DNA from 4 places in the Desulfuribacillus alkaliarsenatis genome. Region 2 is predicted to be linked to each of the others. Evidence: riboswitches for the same ligand, from Rfam matches in the RefSeq annotation. Region 2 holds a riboswitch; each other region holds the start of a gene.
What was found. A riboswitch is a leader RNA that binds a small molecule or an ion and turns the genes downstream of it on or off. The one in region 2 is predicted to bind cyclic di-GMP.

Region 1 (3,793 bases), on a different contig from region 2:
TCTTTCATTTGATTTTGGTGGTGATTATATGGTTGGTATACAGGTACTAATATAACCCTCGAACAGTTTCTATGATACGTTTCACCGACAGGGTGGGGACAAGAATCAATTCGCTGTTTAATAGATGACCTAGTTTTGCCTGCTATGTTTCCTGTTTGCGTATCAAGGATATCACCTACGCTTAACATGTTTTGATAACCGTATAGTAGGTTATCTTCATACCTATTTGCACCAGGACCACCTAAGGCTAATATCCCGAAATTCCCTGTATCAACATCTTCTTCATCAACCTTAAGCTTATAAATTGTATTATATTGTAGAGGTATGTTCTCATCGATTCCTAAGGGAGCTGCTCCGTATGCCCCTCCTATCGTAGCAATTTGCGCTTTAGCCTCTACTTCTACGACAACCACATCTTTCCCAAATATGCTCATAAACGGTAGGGACATTGGTTTTTGGAGTTTAACGTGCACATATTCGTTCATATTTATCTTTAACTCGTATAGACTTTCCTGCTCTTGGTGGGCGATTAAAACTTCAATTGCAACATTATTTACAGCGTTATTAGAATTTGTTAATTCCTGTGCACTGGAAAGTACGGTTGCATTGGCTGTTTTTTGCAGGTGACTCTTAGTTACATATAATGTTCCACCATCAATTACAAGACCTGACATCGCTATTAACCCTAATAAAGCAAAGGCTACTATTACAAGTGTACTTCCACGTTGATTTTTGCAACCTGTCCCAAATAATAAACTTGTGATATATTTTATATGTCTCATAGGGATTCCTCTCATTCAATTCGAATAGTGGATTTTGTCTCTATCTTTAATGGAAATGTTATTATCTTTGAAACAAATGGAGTCATAATTTCCATAGGATATTCTAAAGTTATTGTTACATATTCACCAGATACCCGTTGATTTTCATTTAGTGAAATGTGCATTTGTAAATCTTCTTGATTATTTACATGGGTATAGCTATTGATAAATGATTGCAATTCCTGATCATTCGCACCCAAGCTTGCTAATCTCACTGTTTCTTGGGTAGCAAGGTGTAAATGCATGTTTGTATATAAAAACCTTCCAAAATCTATTACACCAATCAGTAGTATAATTAAAATGGGTAATAATAGAGCCATTTCTACAAGGGACTGCCCTTTTTCATTTTTCCTTAGCATTAGAACCACCCATTTCCGAATAAACTAATAATTGCTCCAAGGGCAATTGCTACCCCATATGGATAAGTGAGCTGATGATTCTTGCGATTTACCCAGATAGGAGTCTTCAACCCTAAGCGTAAACTACCGATGAAATATCCAATTGCCTTCAATCTTTGTACAAAACCTTTTCTAAAGAGCATTATCATAATTGCAATAATTGCCCCAAAAATAGCCATAAATAATGCTGTATTTATTACAAATGATACTCCTTTTATGGCTCCAATAAGTGCTAGTAATTTGACATCACCTGCACCTATGCCGCCCATCATATATGGTATTATAAGTATTAGTAGTCCTGTAAATAAGCCCATTAGTGCAAAAGTTAATCCTTCCCAGCCTGTCATAACAATGTGGATAATAAGTGTAATAATCAGTGCTGGAAGGAGAACTTTATTATATATTTTGCGACTACGAATATCTGTCACTACACAAATTACTAATGTAATTATAAGTACTGCATTTAACCACATTGTCAGATACCTCACTCTCTTTTTTAGAAATGGCCTTACGCAAACGTACGTAAGGCCATTTCTAAAAGTTAAATTTCTAATTTACATTTATTAAGGAGTATTTTCACGGTTGGTAACAATATTAACTACTCCATCATACATTTCAATGATTTGCTCTCTTAATAATGCCAATGCTCCTACTACTGCTACTGCGATTAAACCTAGAACTAAACCATACTCCGTCATCCCTTGACCTTCTTCTTCAATTAATAATCCTTTAAATTTGTTTAACATATTAACAACCTCCAATTTTTATTTTTTAGTTTGTAATTTTAATATCTGACCAATATCAACTTTTTTCTTGTTAATGACTCCTACTGGAAGCTCTATGATGTCTCTAGTATGCTTGTGAATACTTCCAATTGTGTTAGGTTTTAATTCATGCTGTACAGCTATTACCTGTTGTTTTTCATCCAGATAAACTACATCTATTGGATATCTCATGAAGAAGGTATGTATCGATCGGCAGGGGGAAAGATATAAAGCATTACCTTCTTGAAGTCTAGCTGTAAACATTAAACCCTTTAACCTTGACCAGAAGCTTGTTGCCATCTGTACATCATCGGCTATCGTGACACCTGTGGTTTGATTGACTAACGCCAATATCCCTCCTCCTTCTGAAAAATAAAATGATCCCTGCCTTCTTCCGAAAGTAGGGATACTGCAATTGAAAAAAACACCCTAATCTTTCGGTAGCTGGCTGGCATAATGCACGTATGCATTGTAGCCCCTGTAGCTTTGCGTCACTGATTTTCATCAGCTTTGCCTTTATCGAGATTCAGCGATGTTTATCGTCCGAACCTTTTTATACTCTTATTATACGAAGCGCTATTTAGATATACCATCCACCTTTGTTTTCATTTTAATACTTGATAAATAACTGCTATTGTCACAATAAAGACAAGTTATAAAAGCCATATAAAAAGACTATAGAACTATGCTTTTTGAACGCGCAATTCTATAGTCGTAGTAATATGGTATCAATAGAGTGTTATATTCCATATATTTCTGTTTTTGTAATTGTTCCAAAAAGATTCCATAGTTCTATGTACCCAGTAAACTACCTACCCTAAAGGTCCCGCATTAATTATTAGCTAGGAATTTAGTCGCAAATGCTCCTTGTTATTACTTAATAACCTTTAGCAGTTCTTTAAACTTATCTCCTTTAGACACTTTTAAAAGTTCGAACAATGCCATTTCAACAGTGGTAAAGCTTGCTCCTAGTGAAACGATTTTTTCAATACCAGCATTTTTATTGGCTTCAGTTCTTGAAGATACAGCATCGATAACAACTTCAACATCAAAGTTTTTACTTAATAAGTCAACTGCCGTTTGATATATACAAATGTGTGTCTCTATACCAGCCAATAACACTTGATTCTTATTAACTGCTAATAGCCTATTAATAAAATCTTCGTTCTCGCAACAGCTGTAGCAATGTTTTTCTATAGGCTGCCAATCTGCAAATAATCCTTTAACTTCATCAACCGTAGCGCCTAACCCTTCTGGATATTGTTCTACTACTATGATTGGTATTTCCAAAATCTGTGCACCTTTGATAAGCTTTTGTAAGTTAATAAATAGGTTTTCCTTGTCAAACATTGATTGTGCTAGCTTACCCTGTACATCAACTACTACTAAAACAGTATTATCTTTATCTAGCATAACTTATTCTCCTCCAATATATAGGTTGTTTTTTATTATTTTACATTATTTATTAACACAAAAAAAGAGATCATAAGATCTCTTTTAGCTTATAGGTATTGCATCTGTTGGACAGGACTCTGATGCTTCTCTAACACTATCTTCCAATTCAGAAGATACTGAGTCAGTTTTAGCTTCTGCTTTACCATCGTCGTTCCAATCAAATACCTCAGAACATATGTCTATGCATGCACCGCAGCTAATACATAAATCTTGGTCTACTGTTACTTTCATAGGATAAAACCCCTTCCATTGGTATTGACAATTTGTTAATACACCATTGTCTGTCCATAGTTTTATCCATACTGGTTATAACTATACGCTCATCAGTTTTTTAATAGTGGCAAGTATGCGCATA
Region 2 (3,793 bases):
AGCAATTCAACATGTTAGCTATTGGATTGAACCCTGTAGTAGAAAATAAGCAGATTGTTGATGCTTTTCGAAATAGAGACCGTGAACAGTTAGCTGATTTAACCCTATCTAGTATGGAGGGCTTTTTCGCCCAAGGTATTAGGCAATATCAGTTTCATTTGCCAGACGCAAGTTCTTTTTTTAGAGTTCACCAACCAGAAACATATGGCGATGATCTCTCATCTTTCAGACATACTGTTGTAGAAGCTAATAACCAACGGGCAGTAATACAAGGGCTGGAAGGTGGAGTTGCAGGTGCTGGTTTCAGATATGTTGTTCCCATGCAAAGCAGTGCAGGAACTCATCTAGGAACAGTTGAACTGGGTATGGGGTTAACTAGCGCGTTCCTGCAATCTCTACAACAAGAGTATGGAGGAGATTGGGACTTCTACGCAATAGGTGAGGAGTCAGAACTTATTCATCTAACGGGTATTGATGCAAATGTTGAAAAAACAACGATTATGCTTAATTTAAATAACATGAATTCTTTGAAAAATGCCCAATCAATAATCTTAGAGGATGGCTACCTTAGTATGCTAATAGTCCCCCTAACTGATTATTCAGGAGTACCAAGATGGGTATTACTACAGACAAACGACAATCAACAGTTATTGTCTGAAATGAGCAGAGACTTGTACATTAATTTAGCTATTTCCAGTCTTATTATCATTCTTACTGTTATTATTTTAACAATTAGTATTAAGAAACAATTAGCTCCTATAAAGACACTTACAGAAGTGTCACAGAAAATGTCGAACAGTGATTTGCGATTTGAGCCAGTTAATATCAATTCAAGTTATGAGTTAAACACATTAGGTGATGCATTTAACACTATGAGTGAAAAAATTCGTGAACTGGTAAAATCCTTACAAACAAAGAACAATGATTTGCGAGAAGCTGCAAATGTATTGAAGGTGAATTCACAACAATCAATTAAAGCCTCCGATATGACATCAGATGCGATTCATGATGTGGCTCGTAGCGCTGAAACGCAGTTAACTAGCGCTAAAGAGACATCTGTTGCTATGGAAGAAATGGCTGTAGGGATAGGTAGGGTGGCTGAAACATCAACGCTAGTTGCAGAATCATCTAACGAGATGCGTATTAAGGCGCAAGAAGGAAATAGTTCGATGAAAAGCAGTATTGAAAGTATATCAATGATTAGAGATGGTGTAACGGAAACATCGCATATTATCAACGAATTGAAAACAGACTCAGAGGAGATTGGCGGGATAGCCAATATCATATCAGAGATTTCTGAGCAGACTAATCTTTTAGCACTGAACGCTGCTATTGAAGCCGCTAGGGCAGGAGAAGCAGGCAAGGGTTTTGCTGTGGTAGCTGATGAAATACGTAAGTTAGCTGATCAAACATCGAAATCTACTGGTAAGATATATCAAATAATACAACAAATTCAGAACAAAACAATACAGGCTTCCGCTTCTATGGAGGGCAGTAAGCAAGAAGTTGAGAAAGGAATAAAAGTTTTTGAAGAAGTAACTAATATATTCTCGGAGATTGTAACCTCTGTAGAAGGTGTTGCTTCCCAGGTTGAGGACTTATCTGCTATCGCGGAACAAATGTCTGCTAGCTCGGAAGAAGTAACTGCTTCAGTACAAGAACTGGCTAGTACATCAAGTGCTACAACTGATAGAACTCAAGACATTACAAAAATGGCTGAAGAGCAGTTGGTTATTATGAAAACGGTTGTAAACGCAGCAGAGCAGTTGAACGATATGGCAGAAGACTTACAAGAACTGAGCAAAAGTTTTAAATTATAAATTGCAAAATTTGTATTTCATATAGTATAATTTAATAAAACTTGACTAGAGAAAAAACTATATACTGTATTGGAAGCAAAGAAGAGTCATCTATTATTTGGGCGCTTTAGATGATTATGAGCGAGTAGCGCAACCGACCATACTTATGGTCGGTTTTTTGTGTGCATATAGAATGGATAGGGGATAGGTTTCGTGAGAAAAATTGCATTAATTGATGACAGTAAAACATTTCGTGTTTATGCAAGGCAGATTCTAGAGCAAGAGCAATATCAAGTGGAAGAATTTAACGACGCTGAGGTGTTTTTTAATGTGACAAAGGACTTCAATGAGTATGCTCTGATTATTACAGACTTACATATGCCTGGTATGAGCGGGCTGACAGCATTGGAGAACATTCGCTTCAACCCAATTACGGAAAAAATCCCTGTTCTTTTAATTACAGGGAAGCCTTCGAAGGACGTAGTAGAGCTTGCGGTACGCTATAAAGTGAATGACTTTATAAGTAAACCATTTACTTCTGATGTATTGCTTTCACGTGTTAACAAAATCTTAAAATAATAACGCTTTCATTGTGTGAAGTTGGGTAAAAGCTTGGACAATGACAGTGTTGAGATGGTAGAATATAAGTACTAAAAGAGTAACAAAAGCATATAATAAAAAGCTTGAAATTACTATTTTAAAAGGAGTGTTTGCTATGGTTATGGACCAGAAGCCAAGAACGGTTGTGCACTTTAAGAGTGAAGAACGTAGAACAGTCAATGAAATTGCGGATTTCCTCAGAGTTGTTGCTGACAAGCTTGACACACAAGGTTCATTTCAAATTGAACAAGCAGGCGAGCAGTTTGATATCAGACCTGAAGGCAACACAAAGCTAGAGCTTAAGTATGAAAGCAAAGGTGAACGGCACAAGTTTGAAATAGAAATTGAATGGAAGCCTGGCCAAGAAGATAAATCATTTACAATAAGATAGATTGAATTAATCAGTCTTTTTCGTTAATAAGTTTAATGAAAAAGACTTTTTTCAGTAGTGACAGTAAACGTTCAGTAGAAGTTTAGTAGAGCGTAGTTATGGGGGAAAAAGCCATGGGGAAATCACGCAAATTTGCTATTATTGCCGCAAGTTTACTTATTTTAGCCATTATTATTGGAGTAATTGGATGTAGTAATGTTAAATCTGATAATGCCGAAGATAGAATAGTGCTAGTTGTTACTAAAGACCAATCTGATACGGCTAGCTTAAACCCTACCAGGTTGTTGGTGGCTGCGGAGATGGCCTTGGCGGATTACAATAAAAATTCTAACGCTGTATCATTAAGGAATCACTTTATAACATATACTGGTGAAGAAGTGAATGGTTACCAGATGGCAAAAAAATATTTAGATAAAAATTCAGAAGATGTAGTTGCAATAGTTGGAGACTTTAATAGTCCAGGAACTGAATTACTTGCTGATTTGGCAGAAGAGTATAGGATACCTCATTTATCTTTTTTTGCAATAGATGAGGCTATTTTTACTGACAATAAGTGGAGCTTTTCCTATCGCAGTAGATTAGTACAAGAGAAAGAAATAGCCAAAGAATTGTTACTAAACCACTTAGATGCAGAAAGTATCACAGTAGTACATTCTGATTTGCAAAATGTTGCACAAAGGTGGAACGATATACGTCTGATGTTAGAAGCAGAGGGAGTTGCTATAAAAGATGTTGAAGAATTTGCTAGTGGCGTACAAGATTTTCGCAGTTACATTAACTGGTTGAAAGCTGAGGAAGATAGTTATGATGTAATTGCAGCCTTCCTAGGATCTGCCCAAATCGAGCATTTTTTACAGCAGCTTGCTATCGCTAAAGTGCAAAAACCTATTTTTTTAACAGGAGTAACAATCAGTATTGAGGGGATAGCTGATTTACAAGGAATTGATTTACCTATGTATACTTTTGTACCAGAAATATTTCTGAAGGTTGATCAAACGGATGA
Region 3 (3,793 bases), on a different contig from region 2:
GAATTCATGGATTGCTGTTCTCCCTTTGTAGCCTGTATTATTGCAGAAGCTACATCCAGCTCCGTGATAGACCGTCACTGGCTCCTTTTCATCTACTCCGATAAAAATGCGCCATGGGTCTCCCTCTGGTAGCTGTGAGCTCTTCTTGCAGTCTGAGCAAATTGTTCGCACTAAACGTTGACCTAATACACCAACTAGTGCTGATGCAACTAAAAACGGCTCCACCTCTAAATCTAGTAGGCGTGTAAGTGTACTTGCTGCGTCATTTGTATGCAAGGTACTAAGTACTAGGTGTCCTGTAGTAGCTGAACGGACTGCTATTTCGGCAGTCTCGCGATCACGTATCTCACCAACCATGATAATGTCAGGGTCTTGGCGAAGGATTGAGCGCAGACCATTGGCAAAGGTCATACCAACCTTCGTATTAACTTGAATTTGGTTAATACGATCAAGTACATACTCGACTGGGTCTTCGACCGTTACGATATTTTTTTGATTGTCATTAATTTCATTCAAGGCTGCGTACAGTGTGGTTGTTTTACCACTACCAGTTGGACCTGTTATTAATATTACGCCATAGGTTTGCTTTAACGTTTCTCTAAATCGTTCTTCCACCTGCTGATTCATGCCTAGTTCATATACAGAAAACAACACATTAGTCTTATCTAATAAACGTATAACTACCTTTTCTCCAAAAATTGTTGGTAGTGTTGAAATACGTAGGTCAACGTTGTTGTTACCTGACTTAATTTGTATACGTCCATCCTGGGGTACACGCTTCTCGGAGATATCCATATCTGCCATAATCTTAATCCTAGATACCAGCGATGGATGTGTTTGCTTGGGTAATTCCATCATATCTTGGAGGATACCATCAATCCTATAACGTACACGTAGTAGTCTTTCTGCAGGCTCTATGTGAATATCTGAAGCCTTTTCTTTAATCGATTGTTGGATAATAGCATTTACTGCCTTAGTAATCGGTGCTTCATCTGTAGCGTTTGCTAGCTCATCAAGGTTAATCGTATCAGTGATGCTATCATCTTGCTTCTGCATTTCTTTAAGCTGTCCACCAAAGGCTTGACGTACTGAATCTGTCAGACCAAAGTATCTAGAAATTACTCTATCGAGCTCATGCTCAGTAGCAATCACAGGCTCCACCTCATAGCCCGTAGCCATTTTCACATCATCAAAGGCTACTAAGTTTAATGGATCTGCCATTGCTAAACGTAAAGTATTATCGCGCTTTTCAATTGGAATAATTTTATGCCTTCTTGCTAAATCTCCATCAATTAGCTTAACAATTTTCGGGTCTAATCGTAGCTTGTGCAGGGCAATCTGTGGAATACCCAACTGAAACTCTAGCACTTCGTTTATACTCTGCTGGGTAATAAAACCAAGCTGAATTAGCGCCTCCCCTAAGCGTACTCCCATTTCCTTTTGAACTCTCAAGGCTTCCTGAAGCTGTGATTCCGTTATTAGATTAGATTCTACAAGTAAATCTCCTAGACGTTTTTTCCCAGGTTTAGCCATGTTGTACCTCCGCAAATATTAATTATCTATGCTAATTATAAACCGTTATCTGCTTTATTGTCATTCAATAATTATATATAAAAAAGACCCCATGACAAAAATCATGTGGGTCGGTTTCACTACTAGCTCCTTCTAACCCAAGTGACCATAATAGAGGTTAGATGTCATAACTCCCATATTTATATGTATTCTACAAAAAAGTGATAATTCCTTTAAATTATTATAAAAAATTAGGTATTAAGGCTTCCAAACTTTTGTAGAGTTCGGTCCTTTTGTACTACCTATTGCTTGTCGTACCTTTTCCACCATTTATGTTATTTGCATTTCTATGTCGTTCTCCAATTTCTATAATTCTAGGAACTGAATCGTAGGAATTACTAGTAATCAGCTCTTGTTGTGGCTGGTTGTTAGAATCCCATACCCTATACAAATCGATTGTATATCCCACTTCCCCAGCTCCGACTACATGCTCACTCAAAGGACTTAATGCTGTATTTAAGTAATACTCAACTTCAGGCTGAATAGTTCGTTTGTTTCTCGTTTCTAATGAGTAGTTGATATAATCTGTCTGATTGCCGAACACCTGAACTTCAACCTTATTATCGAGAATTTTCAAACTGACATACATGTTTCTTCTTTTAGAGTTTGTCAGTTTTAAATCTTCTGATTTCTTAACTACGGACGCATCATACCCTAGTGGCGCATATGGAACTGGACGACTGTTATTATGATGCTCCATAATGTCTAGTCCTGCCTTAAGCGCAGCAACATAGAGGGTAGTAGCAACCTGTGACACACCACCACCGTAGCCCTCTGAGCTTGAATCATTTTCCACTCCTGGTGCAATCGTGTATCCATTGTTAGCAGTATATGGACTAGCTAGCTCATTAAAAGAAAAGGCCGCCTGTGGTGAGATTACAAAATGTTCTATACGCTCGACTGAACGCATCATGTTATGAAGCTGGTTCCTATCTGTCGTATCAATTACTGTCGTATAGGTAGCAAAATGGCGATTAACGTCATGCAACTCCCTTGCTGACACCCTAGGCATCACCTCATTTAAAGCTACCTGAAAGTAATCTGCTGGAAATGCGTAAGCGATAGCGTTCTGAATCTCCATAATCAATTGCTCAATATTTAGGACTGATCCTATTTGCTCAGCTGTTTTTTCGATTCTATTGCCTACTTTATAAACAGTAGCATCGATGACAGGTATATTAACTTGAGTCGCTATCTCTTCTAAATACTCCTGTAATTTTAGGCGGTCATATTGAAAGACTAATGGAATGTGCTGGCGACTAGAGAGAGATGTCAAGGCAAATGCTTCCTCTACTGTTGTCTCTACGTCATAGCGAATCTGCAATTCTACAACTGGAATAATCCATAATTGCTCATCAATTTGAATAGTAATCTGTTTGCTATCTATATTAATTAATGCTCGCTCGATAGCATCTATAGCACCTTCTTTTGTCATATTTTCTAATGGAACACCTGCTACAGAGTAATTATTTTCCATGATGGGACGTTCATTTTCATTAGTGTCCACTTTTTCAGTAATTAAATATGCCATATTACTAATCACTAATAAAGGGACTAGAAAAATGATAAATAATAGCACGCTTTGAGGTACTTGGTGTCCTTGCGTTTTTTTGTTCATCCCATCTTCTCCTTTAAGCCTTACACGCTGTCTCGCACATTTACTTAATTATTACTTTCACTTAATTATTATTAATCCGATACGCTCATGCTTAGTTCTAATAATTTGTTACGACCTAAAGCCTTAACCTCTAAAACTTGCTCTTCGGTCAAAATAGTTCCTGCTTGTATAAGCACTTTGCCATCCTCGCCTAAGAAGTCTCTCGTTACACGCTTTCCTTTTAAAAACAAAGCTTGTCTGTCTTCAAATTGTTTGGCAACATCAGCTGTTGAGTCGTTTGACTCTGCCTTTGACTCTACCTTCGGTTCTGCTTTCGGTTCTGCTGCCACTGCTTTTGGCTCTGCCATTGGAACATCCGCCACCTTAGGAGTAACAACTGCCTCATAAACGTTTGCTTCTGATATTGGTTCAGGCTTTTTTTCTGGTGCTTTTTGTGGAGCTTCTGGAGCTACAACTGGTTTTACTTCAGCTACTTTTACTGGTTCAACTGCAGCTCCACTAGACTTTTTTCCTGCTGACACTGCCTTTACAAAATCGTCAAAGGAAACTAGCTGCTCTGCAATATTCTCTACAACTACAACTACTTCTTTACCGAATGTCAAA
Region 4 (3,793 bases), on a different contig from region 2:
GGTTCTGCCATAAAAATTGATAGGTAATTGTAGAGATTATTCCTAAGATAACCATAGCAACAATTAATTCAACAAAGGTAACGCCTTTTTTGTTCTCTAGATATGTTTTCATTCTGAAAACCTCACAATGCTTAGTCCATATAGAATTTCATCAATTGGGCAAATATGCACGAACTGAAATTGTTCGTTGTTCACTTTCATGATTAATAACAATCTTGTTGGCTGGTCTCGTGACCACATTTCCGTTAGTAGAGAAACGAATGAAACCTTCGTTATGTGGATATTCAACGTAAGTAATATCGAATTCCTCACTATATATGTCACCATCGTTTTCTTCATCAAACCCGAATACCAACACTTCTTCCATTACCGTTTGTACCTGAGCTAAATCTTGACTTCGGTCTCCCATCCAGCCTACTGTCTGATAGCTCCCAATAAACAGTCTAGAAAACGTCACAACAATCACGCTCAATATCACTAATGCTACAAGCACTTCAATCAAAGTAAGTCCTTCTCTATTGGAAAGTCGTCGGTGCAAATCCTCCACCTCCTAGACCAGTATCTACACACGTACCTAAATCAATCTCCTGCGGATTATTGATTTTTATCAGCTTATTCTGAATATCATAAGCACTACTTAGGTCCGTTCCATCTTCAAAATAATAATAGCCTGATTGTAATTCTGACAACATGACTTTCTCTTCGATTCGGTTCTGTCCATGGGTATCGTATACCCAAATCTTATCACTAAAGTAGACTACGCCTCTCTTTTTATCATCCTCTTGCGTTGGTAGCTCGCAGCCGATTGCTTCATTTGTTCTTAACACAATCGCTCCTACTCGTGATGGACTATGCTGCTCTAATAGAATTTCCCCAGAAAAATAGATGAAATTTGCATATACATACTGTAATCCATCATGATGGTCAACTACCATATCATCTAAAAAGTAAATGGCAGGTGCAGCTATCGGTCGTGTACCATTGTTATCCATAGCAATTTCATTATTGCTTCTAGATCTTATAATAACTGGTTCATCGCTACTGTGCCCTGGATTTCCAGGCTGTATCTTCCCGCTAGGATTTAACCATTGATTCGTCCTGTCTTTTGCGTCTAGTTCATTCCAGAAGCTATCATTTGAGTCAGGAAATGTACTCGGAAATCCACCAGCATTGTAAACGAAATTACGAATTAAGTACTGCGTACCTGATCTATATTTTCCACGGACGACAATGCTGCCTGTTGTTCCTGGTGCCCCTGACGGATGCTCGCTAATCACACAGACGATAATCTCGCTATCGGTAGCACTAGGATTATCTGCAAAGAATATATCGGCAAGTCTTTTTCTACTCGTATCATAATAGCCTTCAATGCCAGAACTTACTGACATTTGCTCAAGGCTAAAATCTCCCTCCTCAGGCGTACCATAAAAATAAAACGAATATGGTCTACCACCAATCTCATATTCGCTATTACGCATTAAATCTAAGGCGAGTTCGACTCCACTCCGTGCCAAATAATAAGCTTGAAGGTTATGATCTTCTCGTGTCGTTTGATTAATCTCTGAATAAGTGTATGTGGCAAAAGCACCGCCTACAATTAATAACGATATCATCACCATAACTACTAATGGCAATGCAATTCCCCTTTGATTTTTTATATTACAAAACACGGATTGTATCCTCATCGTCTCACCTCAAAAATGTTACTAAACGTGTGTACTAATTACTACTTAAATCAGTACTACTTCTATTAAACTTCTTACATATAAGTTCAGGTGGTTGATTCCCCTTACCAGGTACGAATATATACTGCTCATCTGATAAATCCCAAAGTAAGCTTGTTCTATCCTGCAACTCTTCTAAACTACTAGGATAACTATTGTAAATACTATGATAATAAACAACTGCATTACGAAATGCGACAAGATTATTCTCACATATTCTCTCGTCTAACTGACTTGTAGAATAATGAATAAGTGCAAGAACAACAACACCTATAATTACTGTATATATTATGACTCTATACAACGAGAAGTCTTTATTTCTACTTTTTGATTTAGCTGCATCTTTATCTTTCTCAACATTCCACTTTCGGTTTGTGTACATGTGGCTCACTCCCTAAGATTTTTGGAGCGTGTATATAATGCATGATAATAAATTGGTAAAAATAGTGATTTCATTTAGAAAACCCGACCCCCTTTAAGGGATCGGGTTATGCCCGTAAAAGACTAAGGTGTAGGTGGGTCATTTGGCAATAGTCTTAAATATATTTCCTTAGGAAAACCTGAACCAACAGTTCCGGATTCAACTACATCATCATCAGAGAAAGTATTTTCAAGTGTATCAAAAGCTTTCTCTGGTACTTGAGGTACTAATAAGAATGTTCCATCACCAGTATCCAACGAATCAGCGCCACTAGGTCCTATTATAGAATAATATCCGCCAAAAGGAGCAGTACCTAGAGGTTTCTCAAGCATTGCCATAAATGCAGCATAATCATCAGCATTTTCGCCTGTAACATTACCATTAGACTCTACATCAAACGTAATATCCGCAGCTGGATTCTCAGAAGTAACCAACAACGCCGCTGTTTTAGCTGCTCTGTACTCAGAAACTACAGCCGATGCTCTACTTTTCTCAATCTGTGCAAAGATGTTTGGCGTGATTATCGCCGCTAGGATACCTATGATTGCAATTACTACTAATAGCTCTACTAATGTAAAACCTTTTTGATTTTTCTTCTTTCTTTTTTGGAAGAATTGCATGTTTTCACTCTCCTGTTATTTTTTGTTTTGAATTTTTTGATAGGCTTGACTACATTATACGTGATAAGAGTGATAAAGTTTCCTAAATTATTTCTCAATTTTTCTTTAAACATCTTTAAACGCATAAAACCGAGCCAAACTTACCTTTTTACTAATGAAAGAAATAAGTGCGGATCGGTTTCACTATTAGCTCCCTTTAACCCAAGTGACCAGTTACAGATTAAAGTTCCTAGCATTCCATGTTTTGCATTTGTAATTTTTAATATTTCTAATATAATTCTACCATCTAAAGCCCTATAAATCAATAAATTAAACGTTATTTATAATTCTTTTTTACCAGGACAAACTTCCTTTTTGTTCCATGTTTTATAGCTTCATAAAGTCGCGCATAGCTAGACCGCTTGCAAGGCTAAATGATGGATCAAGTTCTCCATAGACTCCCACTAAAACTGGCAAGCCAAGTTCAGCCTCAAGTGTGGTATCTAAGCCTTGGAGCTCGGCGCAACCACCAGTAATGATAAGTCTATCAAGTCGTACCTTTGCTTGCATTTGATAGAAGTCTATTGAACGCTGGATTTCCTGCGTAAGAGACCCTAGGGTATCGCTTATCGATTGTACAATTAAGCTGTCACTATAATCATCAGTAGATTCAGGACTTGCTAGTTCTATTACGTTATCCTGATTAAGCTTTTGTTTATGCTTTAAGTCGATTGCTGCGGCTACTTCTTTACCTGCAGATTGAATTATCGCTTCAGTCATCTGCAGTCCAGCAATCGGAATTGTTCTTGTAAACTGTATATTATCTTCTTTAAACACTACTAAATGGCAGTTGCTGTGACCCATATTCAAAATTGCTTGGTTCTTCAATGTCTCATCGTAATAATAGGAGTACCAGAGACGATAAAGGGCTAAGGGTTCAATTTCAATTCCATATGGATTAAGTTTAGCTTCCTCTAAAACCCTACAATAGGTATTGATAATGTCCTTAGGTACAGCTGCTAATAAAAGGTTATAGTGAGGTGCATTAT

Region 1: another riboswitch for cyclic di-GMP. It lies ahead of BHF68_RS10945 (DUF192 domain-containing protein); the one in region 2 lies ahead of BHF68_RS10145 (response regulator).
Region 3: another riboswitch for cyclic di-GMP. It lies ahead of BHF68_RS01185 (GspE/PulE family protein); the one in region 2 lies ahead of BHF68_RS10145 (response regulator).
Region 4: another riboswitch for cyclic di-GMP. It lies ahead of BHF68_RS15680 (prepilin-type N-terminal cleavage/methylation domain-containing protein); the one in region 2 lies ahead of BHF68_RS10145 (response regulator).

Annotation. Positions count from the first base shown of each region.
Region 1 covers NZ_MIJE01000032.1:37,637-41,429, forward strand. Annotated here, with positions in the region: gene BHF68_RS10925 (pilus assembly protein TadG-related protein) at 1-782, opposite strand, end outside; gene BHF68_RS10930 (TadE/TadG family type IV pilus assembly protein) at 794-1,180, opposite strand; gene BHF68_RS10935 (A24 family peptidase) at 1,180-1,692, opposite strand; gene BHF68_RS10940 (Flp family type IVb pilin) at 1,783-1,965, opposite strand; gene BHF68_RS10945 (DUF192 domain-containing protein) at 1,984-2,334, opposite strand; cyclic di-GMP riboswitch class I at 2,420-2,508, opposite strand; gene BHF68_RS10950 (hydrolase) at 2,857-3,396, opposite strand; gene BHF68_RS10955 (ferredoxin) at 3,481-3,669, opposite strand; gene BHF68_RS10960 (DUF2935 domain-containing protein) at 3,751-3,793, opposite strand, start outside.
Region 2 covers NZ_MIJE01000031.1:85,006-88,798, reverse strand. Annotated here, with positions in the region: gene BHF68_RS10150 (methyl-accepting chemotaxis protein) at 1-1,820, shown strand, start outside; cyclic di-GMP riboswitch class II at 1,883-1,968, shown strand; gene BHF68_RS10145 (response regulator) at 2,013-2,378, shown strand; gene BHF68_RS10140 (amphi-Trp domain-containing protein) at 2,515-2,790, shown strand; gene BHF68_RS10135 (ABC transporter substrate-binding protein) at 2,904-3,793, shown strand, end outside.
Region 3 covers NZ_MIJE01000001.1:243,976-247,768, reverse strand. Annotated here, with positions in the region: gene BHF68_RS01185 (GspE/PulE family protein) at 1-1,533, opposite strand, end outside; cyclic di-GMP riboswitch class II at 1,633-1,716, opposite strand; gene BHF68_RS01180 (VanW family protein) at 1,811-3,190, opposite strand; gene BHF68_RS01175 (PRC-barrel domain-containing protein) at 3,262-3,793, opposite strand, start outside.
Region 4 covers NZ_MIJE01000001.1:254,103-257,895, reverse strand. Annotated here, with positions in the region: gene BHF68_RS01245 (PilW family protein) at 1-112, opposite strand, end outside; gene BHF68_RS01240 (type IV pilus modification PilV family protein) at 152-538, opposite strand; gene BHF68_RS01235 (hypothetical protein) at 516-1,685, opposite strand; gene BHF68_RS01230 (hypothetical protein) at 1,720-2,106, opposite strand; gene BHF68_RS15680 (prepilin-type N-terminal cleavage/methylation domain-containing protein) at 2,229-2,765, opposite strand; cyclic di-GMP riboswitch class II at 2,929-3,012, opposite strand; gene pilM (type IV pilus assembly protein PilM) at 3,132-3,793, opposite strand, start outside.